Regions from separate parts of the Stenotrophomonas sp. YJH_SMC_16 genome, predicted to be linked through region 2. Evidence: riboswitches for the same ligand, from Rfam matches in the RefSeq annotation. Region 2 holds a riboswitch; the other holds the start of a gene.

Region 1 (9,534 bases), on a different contig from region 2:
TCGTACAGGCTCTGGAAGGTCTTGGAGAGATACCAGCTGGAGAAGTTGGTCAGCTCGGCCAGTTCACCGATGCGCACCACGCGGTGGCTGTTGCCTTCCAGGTACAGGCGGGCGCGCTGCATGCGGCCGAATACCTGGCGCTTGCGGCTGCGCGAGCGACCCGGGCAACGCTGCACGTTGTCGGCCAGCCCACGCTGCAGGCCCGCCAGATGCAGCAGCAGCGGGCGCAGTGCCTGTGCCGGCTGACCACTGGCCAGCGCATCGCGCCACAGGCGCAACGCAACGCGGGCATCGCCACGGCTCATGCGGCCACGCCCGGCGTACAGGCCGCAGTCGGCCATCTCGGCCAGCACGCGCAGCGCTTCGACAGTCAGGTTCAGGCCAACGCACAAGCCGTTGCGGCCTGCCTGCACCAGCGGCCGCGACTCTTTCTCGAAGGCGATCCACTCGCCCTGGCGCAAGCGGAAGCGTCCTTCCTTGGCTTCCACCCAGGAGCTGCCGCGCACCTGCATCCACACAGTGAAGCTGCTGCCTGCGGTCTGCAGGCTGCCGAGCCGGGCCACGCCCAGGCAGGTCGGCGCAGCATCGTCGAGCGACCGGTCCAGAGAGACGGTTTGGCCGCGATCGGCCAGCGAGAGTTGACGCATGGGGGGGCACCACGGTTTGCCTAGTACAGGCCTCCGTTTTGCCAAATCAGGCGGCACCACGTCAGGAAAGTCAGACGAGATCGCCACGAATTCGCGGCGAGGTCGCCACGAAGAAATTACGAAGGCCCATTTCCGTTGAACAACAACAACTTGGAGAACGCCGGAAGCAGCGTCGGCGAGCGCTCGGGCAAGCGCATCACGCCGATGTCGGCACCGTCGCTGACCGCCATTGCCACGAACAGCGTGTGCCCATCGGCGCCGGCACTCAGCCCGTTGCCGGCACTGAGGCGTTCCGCATCCAGGCAGCGTTCCGGCTCCTCGCGCCCGGCCTGGATCAGCACCAGTGTCGTGCCACAACGGGTGGACGTACCGAGGTAGCCGATCGCGTTGTTGCCGGCCACGGTCCAGGCCCGGTACCGCCACCGGCTGGGCCGGTCATCACTGATCTGCTGCACACTTGCCGGTGCCAACGCCGCATCCACCGACCACAGGCCTCCTGCGGCCAGGCGGGTGAACAGCACACGCCCGCTGCTGCGATCGAACCGCGCCTGCGAAACACCGTCGATGCTGGCCAGGCGGCGCCAGGGCTGCACGCTTCGATCAAACAGGCTCAGCCGGGTCTGTTGCTGGTCATCGCGCTCGACCACCAGCAGCTGGTCCGGGCGTGCCCCGTACAGTGCCTGCAGCGGCTGCTCCGACGGGACAGGCAACGGCTGGACGCGTTCGTCACGTGGGGCGATCTCATAGACCACCGTGCGTCCGTGCTCGTCGCGCCCCACCACCAGCAACCGCCGGCTGTCGGCCGACCAGTCCGGTGCCTGACGTGCCTCGGGCCGCAAGCCTTCGATCGGCCGCAGCGAATCGGGGCGCTCCATGTCCGCCCACCACAGCGCGAAGCTGCCTGAACGATCGGACGTGAACACCAGTTGGCGTCCATCCGGCGCCGCCATCGGCTGCCCATCCCGGCCACTGGACGCAAACAAGCGCTGCGGCGGCGAGCCGCCCTCCATCGGCACCTTGAAGATGCCGAACTGCGCGCGCCGATGGACGAAGGCCAGCATGCCCGCGCGGCGTGCAGTGGCCGGCCACTGTGCGTCGTCGAGCCCGGCATCGCGCAGCGTGCGGCTCTCGACGTCCAGGTAGTACAGGCGCACTTCACTGTCGACACGGCGTCCAAACACGATCGTCCGGCCATCACGCAACCAGGCCCAGCCACGCAGTTCAGCGGCCTCGCTGGTCAGCTGCTCGGGCGTGCCACCCGCTGCCGGCATGCGCCACAGGTCGCCCAGCTGCGGATTGCGCACGAACACCAGCCACTTGCCATCAGGCGAGTAGCGCGGCGCATAGTCGAAGTCATCCTCGGCAACACCGTAGTCCAGCGCCTCCCATTGGCCACTGGCCAGATCGAGCTTGCGGATGCCCCGATGGGCATAGCGCCCCACCATGCTGCCGAACACCAGGCCACGGCCGTCCGGCGTCCAGTCGAAACTGAGCAGCTCGGTGCCATCGCACCGCGTGGCCTGGCGCAGGGCACCACCGGTCGCGCTGGCGATCAGCACCTGGCAGCCGCCGTTGTTGCTGAACCGCGCGAAGGCGATCTCGCGTCCATCCGGCGACCAGCTCGGGAAGCGGTCAACCGAGCCGGCCGGCGGAGCCAGCAGCTGCCGCGCTGGCGCGTTGCCGGAGGTCTGCACCTTGATCGCCCCACCCCCTTGCCCGTCTTCGTTGGCGCCTTCATAGGCCACCAACGAACCATCGGGTGAAAGCGTGGGATAGGTTTCAAAACCGCTGGTTGCAGTGATCAACCGATAGGGGCGCTGCGGGCTGCCGATCACGCGCGTGCCGTTCTCCACGGCCGCATCCACCGCTGAACTGCTGGCCGGTGCCCGCCGCAGCAGCAGCGCGGCCAGCACCACCACCGTGGCCAGCATCAGCACGCCCAGCACCAGCAGCACGCGCCGGCGGACGTGGCGCCAGCGGCGGCGCGATGCCTGCACGTGTGCCGGCCTCTCCTCGGCGATGACCATCACCGGTTGCAGGTCCGCGATTTCGTCATCGGCTCCTGCGGACGGCGCCGGCTCGACATCGTCCAGTACCTGCACCGGCACCAGCAGGCGATAGCCGGTCTTGGCGATGGTCTCGATATAGGCCTGGCCGTTGTCGTCGTCGTTGCTGAACGCCTTGCGCAGCTGGGTGACGGCCTGGGTAAGCACATCATTGGTCGGCAGCGTGTCCGGCCAGACTTCCGCGAACAGTTCATCGCGGGTGACAACACGCCCTGGCTGGCGCAGCAGTACACGCAGCACGCCCAGCGCCTTCGGCGTCAGCCGACGCGGGCGACGCGCACCGACGACCTCGACTTCTCGCGAGGACAGAGTGACAGTGCACTCTCCGATCCGGATCCGATCGAATCCGGGGGGCTGGTTTTCACTGCTGTTCATTTTCCGCTACACAGTAGAGACAGGTCCGGGGCAGCGTTTGCCTTCGATACCCTCCCGTCCTGGGAACAGCAAAAAGCCAGACTCCGCACAAAGCATCGGCGCATACCGCAAAAACAATGAAGCGGGCGAATACTAGCCTATGCGGGTTACCTCGCCTATCGCGTGGTCGACATCCAGGCTCTCTCTCGCCGACGCATTCACATAATTTGCTGCACCATTCGCGCCCTGCGGGGCGCGGAATTTTTATCTGGCGTTCATTTTCACATGCGCCGCAGCATGGTCAATCCGACCAGTCGCGAAACCACCAAAGCCACGTACATCACGCCTGAAAACTGCTCCAGCATGACCAATGCACGCGCCTGCGGATGCAGTGGCACGACGTCGCTCAGGCCGACACCCGAGAGCAAACTGAAGCTCAGATAAAGCAGTTCCATCCAGGTGCGCTGTGCACCACCACCGGTGCCCTGGAAACTGCCCGGATACCACTGCTGGCACACGGCGAAAGCAAACGCGAAGGCCCAGGCCAGCAACGTGAATGTCGCACCTGCCGCGAACAGTTCATCGCGGGTGACTTTATGGTCCTGGAGCATGTAGGCGATGAGTGCACCGGCCGTATAGAAGTACAGCAGGCTTTCCAGCAGCTGCGCGGTGGTCAGCAGCGCACTGCGATCCAGCAATGCACCGGCCAGCGAGAACACCACCGAAGGAATGGCCAGCAGCAGCGCCAGCCAAGTGCCCAGCGGGCTGCGCTGGACCACCCACAGCGCCAGGCCCAGTACCGCCATGCCGAACATGCCCAGCGCCGCGCGGCCCGCAGCGGTGTCATCCAGCGCGGGGTATAGCAGCACGGCGATCAACTGGGCCCCCAGCAGCCAGGCCGAAGGATGACGGCGGGCAATGGCCAGCCAGCGGGTGGTGATGGCAACGGGCATGGCGTCCTTTCCCCAGGGTGGTGGGCCGAGGATAGCCGGGAGCGGTGTGATGAGCGGTAGTGCCGGCCGCTGGCCGGCACCCCCGCTTCCGCATCACCCCTGGCGGTAGACCTCGGCACCGGCCGCGCGGAACTCCGCCGACTTCTCCTTCATGCCGGCCTCGGCGTAGTCGCGCACGTCCTGAGTGATCTTCATCGAACAGAAGTGCGGACCGCACATCGAGCAGAAGTGCGCCAGCTTGTGCGCATCCTTCGGCAGCGTCTCGTCATGGAATTCCTTGGCCTTCTCCGGATCCAGGCCAAGATGGAACTGGTCTTCCCAGCGGAACTCGAAGCGCGCCTTGCTCAGCGCGTTGTCGCGCACCTGCGCGCCCGGATGGCCCTTGGCCAGGTCGGCCGCATGCGCGGCGATGCGATAGGCCATGATGCCGTCACGCACGTCCTGGCGATTGGGCAGGCCGAGGTGTTCCTTCGGCGTCACGTAGCAGAGCATGGCGGTACCAAACCAGCCGATCATCGCCGCACCGATCGCGCTGGTGATGTGGTCGTAGCCCGGCGCGATGTCGGTGGTCAGCGGGCCCAGCGTATAGAACGGCGCCTCGCCGCACTCGCGCAGCTGCTTGTCCATGTTCTCCTTGATCAGCTGCATCGGCACATGGCCGGGGCCTTCGATCATGGTCTGCACATCATGCTTCCAGGCGATCTTCGTCAGCTCACCCAGCGTTTCCAGCTCACCGAACTGCGCGGCGTCGTTGGCATCGGCGATGCAGCCCGGGCGCAGGCCGTCACCCAGCGAGAAGGTCACGTCATAGGCCTTCATGATCTCGCAGATGTCTTCGAAATGCGTGTAGAGGAAATTCTCCTTGTGGTGCGCCAGGCACCACTTGGCCATGATCGAGCCACCACGGCTGACAATGCCGGTCACGCGCTTGGCGGTGAGTGGCACGTAGCGCAGCAGCACGCCAGCGTGGATGGTGAAGTAGTCCACGCCCTGCTCGGCCTGCTCGATCAGCGTGTCACGGAAGATTTCCCAGGTAAGTGCTTCGGCACGGCCGTCGACCTTCTCCAGCGCCTGGTAGATCGGCACGGTACCGATCGCCACCGGCGAGTTGCGGATGATCCACTCGCGGGTCTCATGGATGTGCTTGCCGGTGGACAGGTCCATCACCGTGTCACCGCCCCAGCGGATCGCCCACACCAGTTTCTCCACTTCCTCGGCAATGCCCGAGGACACCGCGCTGTTGCCGATGTTGGCGTTGATCTTGGTCAGGAAGTTGCGGCCGATGATCATCGGCTCGCTTTCCGGGTGGTTGATGTTGTTGGGCAACACCGCGCGGCCGCGTGCGATCTCATCGCGCACGAACTCCGGTGTGATGATCTTCTGGATCGAGGCACCAAATGCCTCGCCGGGGTGCTGCTGCAGCAGGCCGGCATCGCGGATCGCGTCCAGGCGCTGGTTCTCGCGGATGGCGACGAACTCCATCTCCGGCGTGATGATGCCACGGCGCGCGTAGTGCATCTGGGTGACGTTGGCACCTGCACGCGCACGGCGCGGCAGGCTGCGCGCGGGAAATCGCACCGCATCGAGCTTCGGGTCCTGCTCGCGATCGCGGCCGAACGAAGAACTCAGTCCTTCGAGCTGCTCGGTATCACCGCGCTCTTCCACCCAGCCGCGGCGCAGTTCCGGCAAACCGGCCGACAGATCGATGCGCACCTCCGGATCGGTGTACGGACCGGACGTGTCGTAGACCGTGACCGGTGCGTTCTCTTCGCCGCCGAACAGCGTCGGCGTGCGGGTCAACGCGATCTCGCGCATCGGCACCTGCAGATCCGGACGTGAGCCGGGCACGTGGATCTTGCGCGAGCCGGGGATGGGCCGGGTCACGGATTCGGAGAGTTGCTGGGCCTGTTGCTGCAGGGCGGAGAGCTGTGCGTTCATCGGGCATCGTCCAGGAAGGTCAGGGACGAAGCGGCGGCGCACTGCTGCCGCTCCCGGACGGTCCTAGGGCGGAGTCCGGGCATGGCTGCACTGCAAAGCTTCCCTACGCCGGTATGAGCCGGATCAGGTTCCAAGGGACTGTCTCAACCGTGGCCACATGGCCGCGGTACCCCCGCTTCTTGGTGCGCATTAGACCATAGAACGCACCGCAGCTCCTGGCTGTTCCATCCACGCACGGCGTGGATCCGCTGTTTCTGTATTAACAGAACCGTGACATCGCATTCAGTAACGTGCACGCGCATCGTGCCGCTGCGGCCGGTGTTTCCTCGCCGCCTTCGCGGCCCCTGCCCGGCCTGTGCTGCATGTCGCCGGCCCCTCGCAGCAAGCTCTGCTCGCTCCCCTCAATCCCTTGATCGGAAAAGCCCCTTCATGGTGTTTCGCGTTTCCATTGCACTGGTTCTGCTGCTGGTGCTGCTCGCCGGTGTTGCACCCGGCCCCTTCAATACCGTGGTGCAGAGCATCCTCGGCGAACTCATCCGCGGCATCGGCTGGCTCTACCTGCTGGTCGTGTTCCTGGCCCTGGTATTCCTGACGTACCTGGCCTTCGGCCGCTTCGGCAACCTGCGCATCGGTGGCGAAGACGCCGAACCGGAATTCTCGCGGGCCAGCTGGATGTCGATGCTGTTCGCCGCCGGCATGGGCATCGGCCTGGTGTTCTGGGGCGCCGCCGAGCCCATTTCGCATTTCAGCAAACCACCGGAAGGGCTGGCACCTGAAAGCATGGATGCTGCGCGTGCTGCCATGCGCTACGTGTTCTTCCATTGGGGCCTGCACCCGTGGGCCATCTATGCGTTGATCGGCCTGGCAATGGCCTGGTTCCAGTTCAACCGCAACGGCCGTGGCCAGATCAGCGATATGTTGCAACCGATCATCGGCCGTCACCATCGTGGCTGGATCGGGCATGTGGTCAACATCTCCGCAGTCGTCGCCACTGCGATTGGCGTGGCTACAGCTCTCGGCTTCGGCACGGTGCAGATCGCAGCCGGCGTGGAACGCGTGTTCGGCGTGCAGGCGGGCGTGCCGCTGCAGCTGACCATCATTGCGGTGGCCTTCGTTCTGTACATGGCGTCCACGCTCAGCGGCGTCGGCCGCGGCATGAAATGGCTGTCCAACTTCAACCTTGCACTGGCGGCGCTGCTGCTGGCGCTGGTGCTGGTACTCGGCCCGACTGGCGCGATCTTCAACACGTTCACCACCACGCTGGGCTCCTATCTCAACCAGCTGGTGACGATGAGCCTGCGCATGTCACCGTTCTCGTCCAGCACCTGGGTCGCGGACTGGACGATCTTCTACTGGGCCTGGTGGATTTCCTGGGCACCGTTCGTCGGTTCGTTCATCGCGCGCATCTCGCGCGGGCGCAGTGTTCGGGAGTTCGTGATCGGCGTGGTGCTGGCACCGACGCTGCTGGGTTTCTTCTGGTTCTCGGTGTTCGGCGGCACCGCCATCTGGATGCAGATCTTCGGCCATGCCGACCTCCTGCAGGCGCTGGGCAACGGCTACGAGACAGTGCTGTTCACCATGTTCGACAGCCTTCCGTTGCCTCTTCTTCTGTCGAGCATCGCGTTGGTGCTGCTGATGATCTTCTTCGTGACCTCGGCTGATTCTGCGGTACTGGTACTGGCCAGCATGTCCACGGACGACGCTGGCGAGCCATTGCGCAAGCACAAAGTGGCGTGGGGTGTCGGCATTGCGCTGGTGGCGGGTTCCTTGCTGTTGGCAGGCGGGCTGGAGGCGCTGCAGGGCATGATCACCATCGCAGCGCTGCCGTTCGCGCTGCTGATGCTTCTTGTGATGGTGTCGCTGTACCGGGTGCTGGACCAGGAGTACACGCGTGAGCGGCGGCAGGCGCAGCGCCAGCGGCACATGATCGATGCGTGGATCGCACGCGAGATGGCGGCGCAGGAGGAGACCCAGGCGGAAGCAGCGCGCGCGCACGATCAGGATTGAGGGGGGTTTGCAGCCTGCGGCTGCACCGCTTTTCTCAAGCAACGGCAACAGCAACTTCAAAAGCGGCTCTGGATTTCTGCTGGTTTGGCGGGGAGGGGGCAGATGGCGGGACACGCCGCAAGTACGTCCTTGTAGGCTCGGCCACGGCATCCATGCCGTGGACGGTCCCGCCATCTGCCCCCTCCCCGCCTCCGACAATTTCCCGGTGACGGCAGTAGATCCACGCCACGCGTGGATCAGGTGTATCGGAAAACAAGAAGGGGTCGGATCCGTTTTCCTTCGGAAAACGGATCCGACCCCAACCCACAGCGCGCGGCTGTTGCTGTTGCCTTTGCTCTTGATCTTCTTCTTTCTCTTCCTGCGGTGGCGGCCGCAGGAAACTGTCAGGGGCCGGGCGGGTGGGTTGGCTGGGGGCGTGAGCCGCATGGGCAGGACGCCCAACCCCGGTCTTGCCGTGTGCGCAGGACAGCGCACACGAGCAAGCGGCTGCCAAGCCTCCAGGGACGGATTCACGGCGTCCCCCGAACAGCCCACCCGCCCGGCCCAATCACATGATCCCGCTTCCACGAACCACCACCGCAGAGGGGGCTCAGCCCGGTGGACGGAAAACCTCAATACCCCGCCGCCTGCCCATCCTTGCGGCTCTCCGACGCGCCGTAATAGACCCCGGTCTCGGGATCACGCATGATCGCCTGATACCCACCATACGGGCCGTCGGCGAACACGATGCGATGCCCCTTGCGCATCAGCGCGCGCACCGTTTCATACGGGAAGCCGGTTTCCAGATTCACTTCACCACCGTCGGTCATCGCCGTGGCCTGCCCGGTCGGTTCGGTTGAGCCTTCATGCTGGATGCGCGGCGCATCGCCGGCTTCCTGCAGGTTCATGCCGAAGTCCACCAGGTTCATCACGATCTGCGCGTGGCCCTGCGGCTGCATCGCGCCGCCCATCACGCCGAAGCTGGCGTACGGCTTGCCGCCCTTGGTGATGAAGGCCGGGATGATGGTCTGGAACGGGCGCTTGCCCGGCGCATAGCCGTTGGGATGATTCTTCTGCAACACGAACATCTCGCCACGGTCCTGCAGGATGAAGCCCAGCCCCGGCGGTGCCATGCCACTGCCCATGCCGCGGTAGTTGGACTGGATCAGCGACACCATCATGCCGTCGGCGTCGGCCACGGTCATGTAGATCGTGTCGCCCTCTTCCAGCTGCTTCGGCGTACCCGGCTGCACTTCCTTCAACGCTTTGTCCATCGAGATCAGCGCGCGACGCTGCGCGGCGTACTCTTTGGAAATCAGCTTCTGCACCGGTGCCGGCTGGAAGGCCATGTCGGCGTAGAAGCGTGCACGGTCGGCGAACGCGAGCTTCTTTGCTTCCACGAACAGGTGCACGTGCTCGGGTGAGCCGAACGGAATCTTCGAGAAATCGTAGCCTTCCAGCACGTTGAGGATCTGCAGCGCGGCGATGCCCTGGCTGTTCGGCGGCAGCTCCCACACGTCGTAGCCACGGTAGTTGCTGCTGACCGGTTCAACCCACTCGCCGTGATGGTCGGCCAGGTCCTGGTAGCTC
Region 2 (9,534 bases):
GTCGTTAGTGCGTGTTGTGCTGGCGTGTGACTCTCTCTCTCTCCCACACGCCAACCGAAGCCCGGCCTCGCGCCGGGCTTCACTTTTATGGGCCCTGTAGCGCGACAATGCGGCATGGGCGACTCTTCCCCCCTCGCAGGTACTGGCACGGCCTACCAGGAGCATCCGGCGCCTGCGCCGCTGCGCGGCCACTTTGGTCAGCTGTGGCAGAGCCAGCTTCCTGACGATGCCGATGGGCACATCACCGTACTGCCCGATGGTTGCGTGGATATCCTCTGGCGCGACGGTGCGTTGTTCGTGGTCGGCCCGGACCGCGTGGCCGCGCACCCGGCGCTGGCACCCGGTGCGCAGGTGCTGGGGGCACGCTTCCGTCCCGGCCAGGCATTGGCCGCGCTGGGCCTGCCCCTGGCCGAGATCATCGGCCAGGCCGTGCCACTGGCCGATCTGAAGGGCGCGTGGGCGAGCAAGGCGGCGGCCTCCATTGGTGACACCGCGCCTGCACAGCGCCTGCAGCGGATGGCGCACTGCCTGCAACAGCATATGGGTGCGTCCGCGCTCGATACCCCGGCGCAGCGTGCACATGCCCTGTTCCAGGCGCTCGCCATTGGTGACGCCACGCTGGATACGCTGGCGGCACGCCTGAGCCTGAGTCCGCGCAGCCTGCGGCGCTTCAGCCAGTCGCAGTTCGGCTACGGCACCAAGACGCTGGAGCGGATCCTGCGCCTGCAACGTTTTCTTCGCCACAGCCGCGCGCTGCCGCAGCACTCGCTGGCGATGCTGGCCGCCGAGGCCGGCTATGCCGACCAGGCCCATCTCAGTCGCGAGGCGCGTGAGCTGGGTGGCATGACCGCACGCGAACTGCGTCTGGAGTGGGGCCAATGATGGCCGTTTCGTTCAAGACCGCGATGCCACGTTGATTGAAGCTGGGGCTCCCACCACGGAGCCACGCCATGAGCCACGTCGCACCCCACGATGCCGAATGCCGCATCGACAACATTGAATTCAACGTCGCCGACATCGCCCGCAGCAAGCGCTTCTATGGCGAGGTGTTCGGTTGGCAGTTCACCGACTACGGGCCGGCCTATACCGAGTTCGACGATGGCCGCCTGAAAGGCGGCTTCGTGGCCGACGCGCCGGTGCGTGCCCACGGCGGGCCGCTGGTGATCCTCTACTGCGCGGACCTGGCCGATGCACAGCAGCGTGTGACTGCCGCTGGGGGCGAGGTGGTGCAGGCGGTGTTCGCGTTCCCCGGTGGCCGCCGCTTCCAGTTCCGCGATCTGGATGGCTACGAGTTGGCGGTCTGGAGTGATGTGGATTGAGGTCTTCGTACCTTCGCTGGTGGACGGAACGAGAACCGCTCCGTCCCCGGTCAGGTGGTTCCGCTATGATCGCCCGCACATCGCCACGCGATGCGCCCGCCTCAAGCCAGCAGGAACCGCCGTGAACTCCCAGCCCGCACCGATCACCGCCCTCAACCACACGCTCGACAACGAGCCGCAGCAGATCACTGCGCCACTGACCCATTCGGCGGCGTTCCTGGTGCTGAAGGTGAAGGACGACGAGGCGTCGATCGCGAAGGCACGCGAGGTCCTGGCCAGCACCGATGACCTGATCAAGAACACCGCCATCCGCGAGATCGAGCGCACCTTCACCTGCAACGTGGCCATTGGTCACCGCGTGTGGAAGCCGCTGGTGGGCACCACGCCGCCGCGTGAGCTGCAGCCGTTCCGCGAGATCAAGGGCGCGACCCACACCGCCGTGTCCACGCCCGGCGACCTGCTGTATCACATCCGCGCACGCACCATGGACCTGATCGTGGCGTTCGAGCGCAACCTGCTGATGGCCTTCGGCGATGCGGTGGAGACGGTCGATGACGTGGCCGGCTTCCGTTATTTCGATGGCCGCGATCTGCTCGATTTCGTCGATGGCACCGCCAATCCGGAAGGGCTGTCGCTGCCGGAAGCCACCATCGTGGGCGAAGAAGATCCCGAACATGCCGGTGGCAGCTATGTGGTGGTGCAGAAGTACCTGCACAACCTTGATGCCTGGCGCGCACAGAAGACCGAGGCGCAGGAAGCGATCATCGGCCGCACCAAGCACGACAACATCGAGCTGGATGATGCGCCGGCGGATGCGCAGAAGTCGCACAAGACCCTGTGCACCATTGAAGACGCCGACGGCGAGCACGAGATCCTGCGCGACAACATGCCGTTCGCCAACCCGGGCCGTGGCGAGTACGGCACCTATTTCATTGGTTACACCCGCCGCCTGTGGGTGATCGAGAAGATGCTCGAGCGCATGTTCATCGGCAATCCCGCGCCGCTGCACGACCGCATCCTCGATTTCTCCACCGCCACCACCGGCGTGACCTTCTTCGCGCCCTCGCGCAAAGTGCTGGCCGATCTGGGCGATTGATCGCGCCGGGCAGCGGCGACCGCCATCTGCCTGTCATCTACCGCCCCGACCATCTGCTGTTGGATGCGAGTGCAGGAGCAGGTGATGGCCATGGCAAGGAACACAACCGGCGCACGCCGCTGGTGGCGGCCGCTGGCCGCGTTGTTCGGTGCGCTGGCACTGGGGTGCGCCGCGGTGTCCGCGCAGGAAGCTCCTGCACACTGGATGGCCTATGCCGCCGCCGTGGGGGGCCAACTGCAGCAGCGCCTGCAGCAGGAGCAGGACCCGCAGGCGCAGCGCGTGCTGGAATGGCTGCAGGCACATCCGGACGCACCGACGCCGCTGCCGGTGAGCGTGTGGATCGCGGCGGATGGCCGCATCTCGAAGCTGGAATTTGACAGCCTGGGCGATGCCCAGGTTGATGCAGACCTGCGCGCGACCCTGCAGGCAGCGCCGCTGCAGGCGGCGCCACCGGCCGACATGCGCCAGCCGCTGCGGCTGGGGCTGGTGCTGGAGCCGAAGTAGATTCACGCCATGCGTGGATATGCCTGGTAGATGCCGACTTTGGTCGGCAGGCACGCCAACCAAGGTTGGCGACTACCGGTGGCCCCCAGCCACGCATGGCGTGGCTCTACTGCGTTGCCACCTGCGGTTCACGCGCGGCCGCGCTCCATGCGCGCAGGCCGAACACGGCCAGGCCGAGGAAGAACACGTACAGCGCGGCGGTCACGTGCAGCGACTTGAACAGGTACGCACCCACATAGACCACGTCCACCGCGATCCACACCCACCAGCAGGCCACGTGGCGGCGTGCCTGCCACCACTGGCCGACCAGGCTCAGCGCGGTCAGCATCGCGTCCAGCCAGGGCAGTGCGGCATCGGTGAAGGTATGCATGGCCGCACCCAGCGCCACGCCACCACACAGGCCGATGGCCAGGTCGCGCAGCAGCTTGCCGCGCGCCAGCGGCACGATGCGGATGCTGCCCTCATCGGCGGCATGCTGCCGCCAGTTGAGCCAGCCGTAGACCAGGAAGCCACCGAAGGCGACCTGCAGCAGGGTGTCCGAGTACAGCTTGGCCTCGGCGAATACCAGCCCGTACAGCGTCACCGACAGCAGGCCCACCGGCCACGCCACCAGCCGGCGCCGGGCCATCAGCCAGACGCCAAGGATGCTGCACAGTGCGGCGGTCCACTCGAGCATCACGCCGCTCACAGCGCGAACGTCACCGACAGGCGGGCCTGTCGCGGTGCGCCGGGGAACAGGTAGTAGTCACCGCCGCTGCTGCCGGTATCGCGCCAGTAGAAGCGGTTGAACACGTTGTCCACCGACAGGTTCCAGGTCACCGCACGCTCGTGCAGGCGATGCTGGAAGCGCAGACCAGCGTCGAACACCGAGTAGTCCGGTGCGCGCACGCCGCCGTCGGCACGTGCGACGTTGGCACCGGCATAACGCCAGCCGCCAGTGACATCCAGGCCCTGCACGAACGGCAGCGCATAGGCCACATGCACGCTGGCCCGCACCTTCGGCACATTCACCAGCTGATGGCCTTCATAAGCCGGCGTGCCGGTGTCGCGCGCACGCGCCTGCAGCACGCTGGCACTGGCCACGATCTGCAATGCATCGGTCAGCTGGCCGTTGGCGGTCAGCTCCAGGCCGGTGTGGGTCTGGGTGCCTTCCTCGACGAAGGTGTAGCCCACGTCGCTGTTGTCCGGCCTGGCGTACTGGTACGGCTGCGAAATGCGGAACACGGCCGCACCCAGGGTCAACGCCTCGACCGGTACGTACTTCACGCCCACTTCCAGCTGGCGCGACTGCACCGACGGCAGGAAGGTGTCGGCATTGCTGGTCCAGAACGGCGCTTCCTGGCCCAGCGAAATGCCGCGCACGTAACTGGCATAGGCGTTGAGCTGGTCGGTGGCCTTCCACACCAGCGCGGTCTGCGGCAGGAAGCGCGACAGGCGGCTGTGGCGCTGCGGGGTGCCGCGCTTGTCGTAGGCGCGCTCGTCGAGGCGCACGAAGCGGCCACCGGCCAGCCACTGCCAGTCGTCACCGAAGCTGATCCGGTCCAGCGCGAAGAAGGCGGTCTGGCGGCTGTCCAGGCGACGTGCGGACGGGCCGGGCATCTTCGGCGACGGCTCGAACACCGGCACCGGTGCCTCGTGGATGTTGGTGGTGCCGACGTACTCGTTGACGCTGGGGCGCTTGTCCACGGTGCGGCGGAAGTAGTCGGCACCGAGGGTCAGCTCATGGCCGACGCTGCCGGTCTCGAAACGGCCGCGCAGCTCGGTACGGGCCTGCTGGTTGCGGCGGGTGTCGCCCGGGCTGCGGTAGTCGTAGACGTCGTAGTCGCCATTGGGCGCGAAGTAGTTGCCCGGCACGGTGCCATCGGCGCATTGCGTGGCGTAGTAGCAGCCGTAGGCGAAGGCGACGTTGTCGTCGATCACCGACCGGCTGTGGCCGACCGACACGCGCGACTGCCAAGCGTCATTGAAGTCGTAGGTGTGCAGTGCGGTGATGTTGGTGCTGGCGATATCCACCGGGCGCTGCCACGGCTGGTAGCCGAGCAGGTGCTCGCGGTCGACGCCGCGCGGCAGGTCACGCGCGCCCAGCAGCTGGTAGCCGGACACCGAACGCTGCGAGCTGGTCTGGTAGTTGGCATCCACTTCCAGCTTGCCGCGTTCGCCGATCAGCCAGTCGGCCGCCAGCGAGTAGAAATTGCGGCGGCCATCGGCGTGCTCGACATAGGAATTGCTGGAATCCCACGCGGCATTCAGGCGCAGGCCGAAGCGCGGGGTGATCCAGTGGCCGACATCGACGGCGACGTAGCGCGAGCCTTCCGAATCGGTACCGAGCGTGGCGGTGCGCACTTCGGCCGGGCGCTTGCCGATGTAGTTGATGATGCCGCCGGGCGCCATCACGCCTGCGGCCAGGCCGGCTTCACCCTTGAGGATCTCCACCGACTGCACGTTCTCCAGCGCCAGGCGCTGTTCGCCGGCGATGGACAGGCCGTTGAAGCGGTAGCCGGTGGCGGCGTCCAGCGCGAAGCCACGGATGGCGATGTTCTGGTAGTAGCCCACCGGCGCATACGCATCACCCAGCGAGGCATCGTTGCTGGCCAGCTCGGACAGCGAACGCACCTGGCGGCGATCGAGGTAGTCGCGCTCGAGCACGTTCACCGAGGCCGGCGTGTCCTTCCAGCTGCCGCCACCGAAGGCGTTCACGCGTGAGGTATCGGCCTTCGGTTTGCCGGCCTGCACGCGCACCGCTGCCAGTTCGGTCGGCGAGCGTTCGGCGCCGGTGGCAGCCACATCAGGGGACGCCTCGGCCTCGCGGGCATGCAGCGGCAGCGCGGCGCAGAGGGCGAGGGAGAGCAGGGTGGGGCGCAGGCAGCGGTTCATTCGATTCGTCTTCGGACAACAAGGGAGACGAAGCGACGGCGCGCAGGTGCACCGGCCCATGACGGGGGTGTGGCTGCGGCTCAAAGCTCCCTACGCCGGTGCAAACCGGATCAGGTTCCAAGGGACTCTCTCAGCCTGGCAGATCCAGGCACCCCCGCTTCAGGTGACCATTTCACTACAAATGGTACGGATTTGCGAGCCGGCGCCCTTCAGGCTGCCGCGTGCAGGGCCTGCAGCAGTGCCTGTCCCGGCGCGCTGTGGAACCACGCCGGGTGCCCCAGCATGAAGGGCTGCCACGCCACGTCGGCATTCGCGGTCGAGCCGGTGACACCTTCGAAGTACTCCACTTCGGACAGTGCGAAGTCGAAATGGACCATCGGCAGCAGGTCGGCCAGCAGGTGCACGCGTGCCGCCGACAGCGGCAGTACCTGGCGGTAGCCGTCGAGCAGGGCCAGCGCGATATCGATGCGCACCGCCTCCATGCCGCGCTCCAGCTCCAGCCACGCCACCGCGTTGCGCTCGATCGCGGTGGCGAGGTCGAACAGTGCGCTGGTGGGCGAGGCCAGGCCGAAATCCAGCACGGTGCTGATCTGCCCATCGCGCCACAGCAGGTTGGAAACATGCCAGTCGTTGTGGGCCCACAGCCGCGGCTCGTCGCGCAGGCGCCTGGCCAGGCCGGCATGCCACGGCAACACGTCACGCTGCAGCTGCGCTTCCCACGGAATGCGCGCGAGATAGCGGGCCAGCCCGGGGCGCTCGTGCAGCCCTGCCTTGACGGCCGCGATCGGATCGTCGGCGCGGATCAGATCGTCGCGCGCGACCAGCACATGCGTGCTGCGCTGGGGCGCGTGGTAGCTGGCTGCGGCACGGTGCAGCTGTGCGAGTGCGCGTCCGGCTTCACGGGCCTGCGCGATATCGGTCAGCAGCGACCACGACACCGCGTCGCGATACAGGTCCTCACCGACGCCAACCGCATGCAGCTCGAAGGTCCATTCGCCATGCTCGACGGCAGTGTGGCCATCGGTGGCCGGCAGCACCTGTACTACCGGCACGCCGGCGGCGGCGAGATGGGCGATGAAGTGGTGTTCTTCTTCCAGGCAGGCCGCACTGCGCACGCTGTGGTGGTGGCGCTTGATGAACAGCGCGCCGTCCACGCCGTCGACGATGGCGGCGGCCGACAGCGGTCGGGGGCTGTGCCAGCGCGGTTGGCTGTGCTCGCCCAGCTGCGGGTAACGCCGGCGCAGCCACGCGATGTCCGCCGCGCTGATCGGTGGCCAGTCGGCAGCGACCTCGTCGTTGTTGAGGCCCTGCACGCGGTGGGAAGAAGAATTCATGCCGCAGCCCCGGTGGGGAAAGTCACATCCAAGGCTGCGCATTCAACGCCATGCACGCGGCCAACGCAAACGGGCGGGTCATCGACCCGCCCGTCCGTGCATCAGCTGCGGTGATGCTGCCGCGCTTCTTACCAGCCGCGATGGCGGCCGCGGTCGTGGTAGTAGCGGTTGTCGTAGTAGCGCTCGCGCTGCCAGCGACGATCGTTGCCACGGTCGTAGTAGCCGCTGCGGTAGTAGCCACGGTCGTAACGGCGATCGTAACGGTCGTCGTAACGGCGATTGTCGTAGTAACGACGGTCGCGGCGGTCGGAGGTCGTCAGGTTGCCGATCGCCCCGCCGGCCACGGCGCCGCCCACGGTGGCGGCAGGATCGCCGTTGGAGAGCAGGTTGCCGGCCACGCCACCGACCACGGCGCCGACCAGGGTGCGCTTGTCCTTCCTCGACATCGCGCTGGCATCGCTGACCACGGCCACACCGGCCACCAGTGCCAGAGCCATCGCCAGACCACGGAAGCTGAGTGCGGAAGTACTGAGCATGTAAGTTCTCCTGTGAGGTGCATGCCACGCTGGGCAGGGAGGGCGCGGGGCGCCCCGGCTGCCGTGGTGTCCACGCTGGCGTTCCAACGTTGCCGGAACATTGCCTGGTCCACCGTGCGGCTTGCGCATTCATCTAGCGGCAGGTGGCATGAAGCGAGGCTGAAAGCGGCCTCGGCCGCTCAGCTGGCAGAAAGGGAAAAGGCCACGCGGACGTGGCCCTCCCTTCTCTCCCAAGGCGCTGCGGGCTTAGATGCCCATCGCCTTCTGTGCCTGCCGGGCCTGCTCCTGCTGGGCATCCTGCTGCTGGTGCAGCACGTTGGGCGCACCCTGCACGGCACCACTGCTGAGCGCAAGGCTCTGCTCGCTGGCGGCACGGGTATCCACCGCCACGCGGCTGGCGGCGGGGTCACCGATCGTGCCCTGCACGGCAAACAGGCGCTCACCGTTCGGGCTCGGCACCACCGTGTCGATGCGCTGCAGGCCGGCGGCATGCGCCTCCTTGGTCAGGGCCGCAGCGGCGCTTTCCAGCGCGTGGCGATCCTTGAAGGTGCCTGCCGGCATCAGTTCCAGACCCTTGCTGGCCTGGATGAACAATGGATTGCGCGGGTGCCGCTCGTCGTTCAGCAACGGCCGTTCGCGGGCGTCCTTGATCGCCTCCAGGGTCTTCGCCCCGACAATGCCGTCGGCCACCAGGCCGTTGTCTTTCTGCAGCTGGCGCACCGCCGCGTCGGTGTTGCGGCCGAAGCGGCCATCCTCGACCAGCGGCTTGCCGTCGGCACCGACGTAGCCGAGGTGGCCCAGCTGCTCCTGCACCCTGCGCACGCCCTCGCTGTGCGCACCCTGCTTGTACAGTTCGGCGTGCGGGGTGGCAGCGGCCTTGTGCTCGGCCGCAGGCTTGCCCTGTGTCTGCTCGTGCGACTGGGTGCGGTTTTCCAGCAGGTCGCGCGCCTTGGACAGCGGATCGGAGGCGTACAGCTTCCAGTTCGGGTGCTCCTTCACCTGCTTGAGGTAGTCCTCGACCGGCATGGTGTGCACGCCCTTGCTGCCGGTGGACTGGCTGATCAGCAGCTTGTCGGTGTTGGGGTCGCGCACCACCATCACAATGTGGTCGATGCCGTTCCAGTGCTCATGGCGGGTCTTGGCCGTATCCAGGCCGATGATCATGCCTTCCTTCAGCGCATCGGGCTTCAGGATCGCGTCGCGGTCCAGCAGCACGCCGGACTGGTCGAACGCCTTGCGCACGATGCCGCCGGAACCCAGGTTGCCCAGGTCGATGCGATCAGCCTTGCTGAACACCGCATGCCCGGCCTTCTGGTTGATCTCGTCCATGGTCCGGTTCTGCAGCGTGCCGACCCAACCGGAACAGTCGATGTAACCCTGCTCCACGTTCTTGCCGGTCTTGCCCGGCACGTACAGCGCGTGACCCGGGATGTTGATGGCGTACTTGACGTGGTCGTACTTCACGCCGGCCTCGTAGGCGGCCTGCAGTTCGATGCCCGGCTTCGGCGCGGCAGCGGCTGTTGCGGTTGCCGCCAACGTGGCAGCACCGGCCGCTACGGCTGCGCTGACCTGTGCGGGCGCTGCCGCGGTCTGGCCCTGGCCCTGCGCCACCGCCTGCGGTTCGATGTTCTTTTCCGGAATGCTGATCGCCGCGTACTTGTGGATGTAGTAGCTGGAGAACGTCCGCGCCAGGTCGCCATCGTTCATGCCGCGCATCTCGGCCAGGGTGTGGCCGGTCAGCGCCTTCGCGTCGGAACCGATCTGGTTCAGCACGTTGCGGCGCATGTTGATCTCTTCGCCGTGGCTGTTGCGCACCACGCCGAAGGTGCCGGTGGCAATGGCGGTCTGCACCGAGCCATAGCCGGCGCTGC

What was found. Region 2 has a riboswitch for thiamine pyrophosphate ahead of AC5P6E_RS15975 (TonB-dependent receptor). Riboswitches for the same ligand answer to the same signal wherever they lie in the genome.
Region 1: another riboswitch for thiamine pyrophosphate. It lies ahead of thiC (phosphomethylpyrimidine synthase ThiC); the one in region 2 lies ahead of AC5P6E_RS15975 (TonB-dependent receptor).

Annotation. Positions count from the first base shown of each region.
Region 1 covers NZ_JCAFRH010000001.1:265,166-274,699, forward strand. The annotation lists gene AC5P6E_RS01180 (helix-turn-helix transcriptional regulator) at 1-647, opposite strand, end outside; gene AC5P6E_RS01185 (winged helix-turn-helix domain-containing protein) at 764-3,088, opposite strand; gene AC5P6E_RS01190 (ion channel) at 3,349-4,020, opposite strand; gene thiC (phosphomethylpyrimidine synthase ThiC) at 4,114-5,958, opposite strand; TPP riboswitch at 6,041-6,142, opposite strand; gene AC5P6E_RS01200 (BCCT family transporter) at 6,388-7,965, shown strand; gene ggt (gamma-glutamyltransferase) at 8,577-9,534, opposite strand, start outside.
Region 2 covers NZ_JCAFRH010000007.1:53,349-62,882, forward strand. The annotation lists gene AC5P6E_RS15950 (helix-turn-helix transcriptional regulator) at 115-882, shown strand; gene AC5P6E_RS15955 (VOC family protein) at 951-1,319, shown strand; gene AC5P6E_RS15960 (Dyp-type peroxidase) at 1,441-2,415, shown strand; gene AC5P6E_RS15965 (hypothetical protein) at 2,500-2,919, shown strand; gene pnuC (nicotinamide riboside transporter PnuC) at 3,026-3,595, opposite strand; gene AC5P6E_RS15975 (TonB-dependent receptor) at 3,604-5,793, opposite strand; TPP riboswitch at 5,864-5,959, opposite strand; gene AC5P6E_RS15980 (phosphotransferase enzyme family protein) at 6,003-7,127, opposite strand; gene AC5P6E_RS15985 (glycine zipper 2TM domain-containing protein) at 7,256-7,663, opposite strand; gene AC5P6E_RS15990 (peptidoglycan-binding protein) at 7,910-9,534, opposite strand, start outside.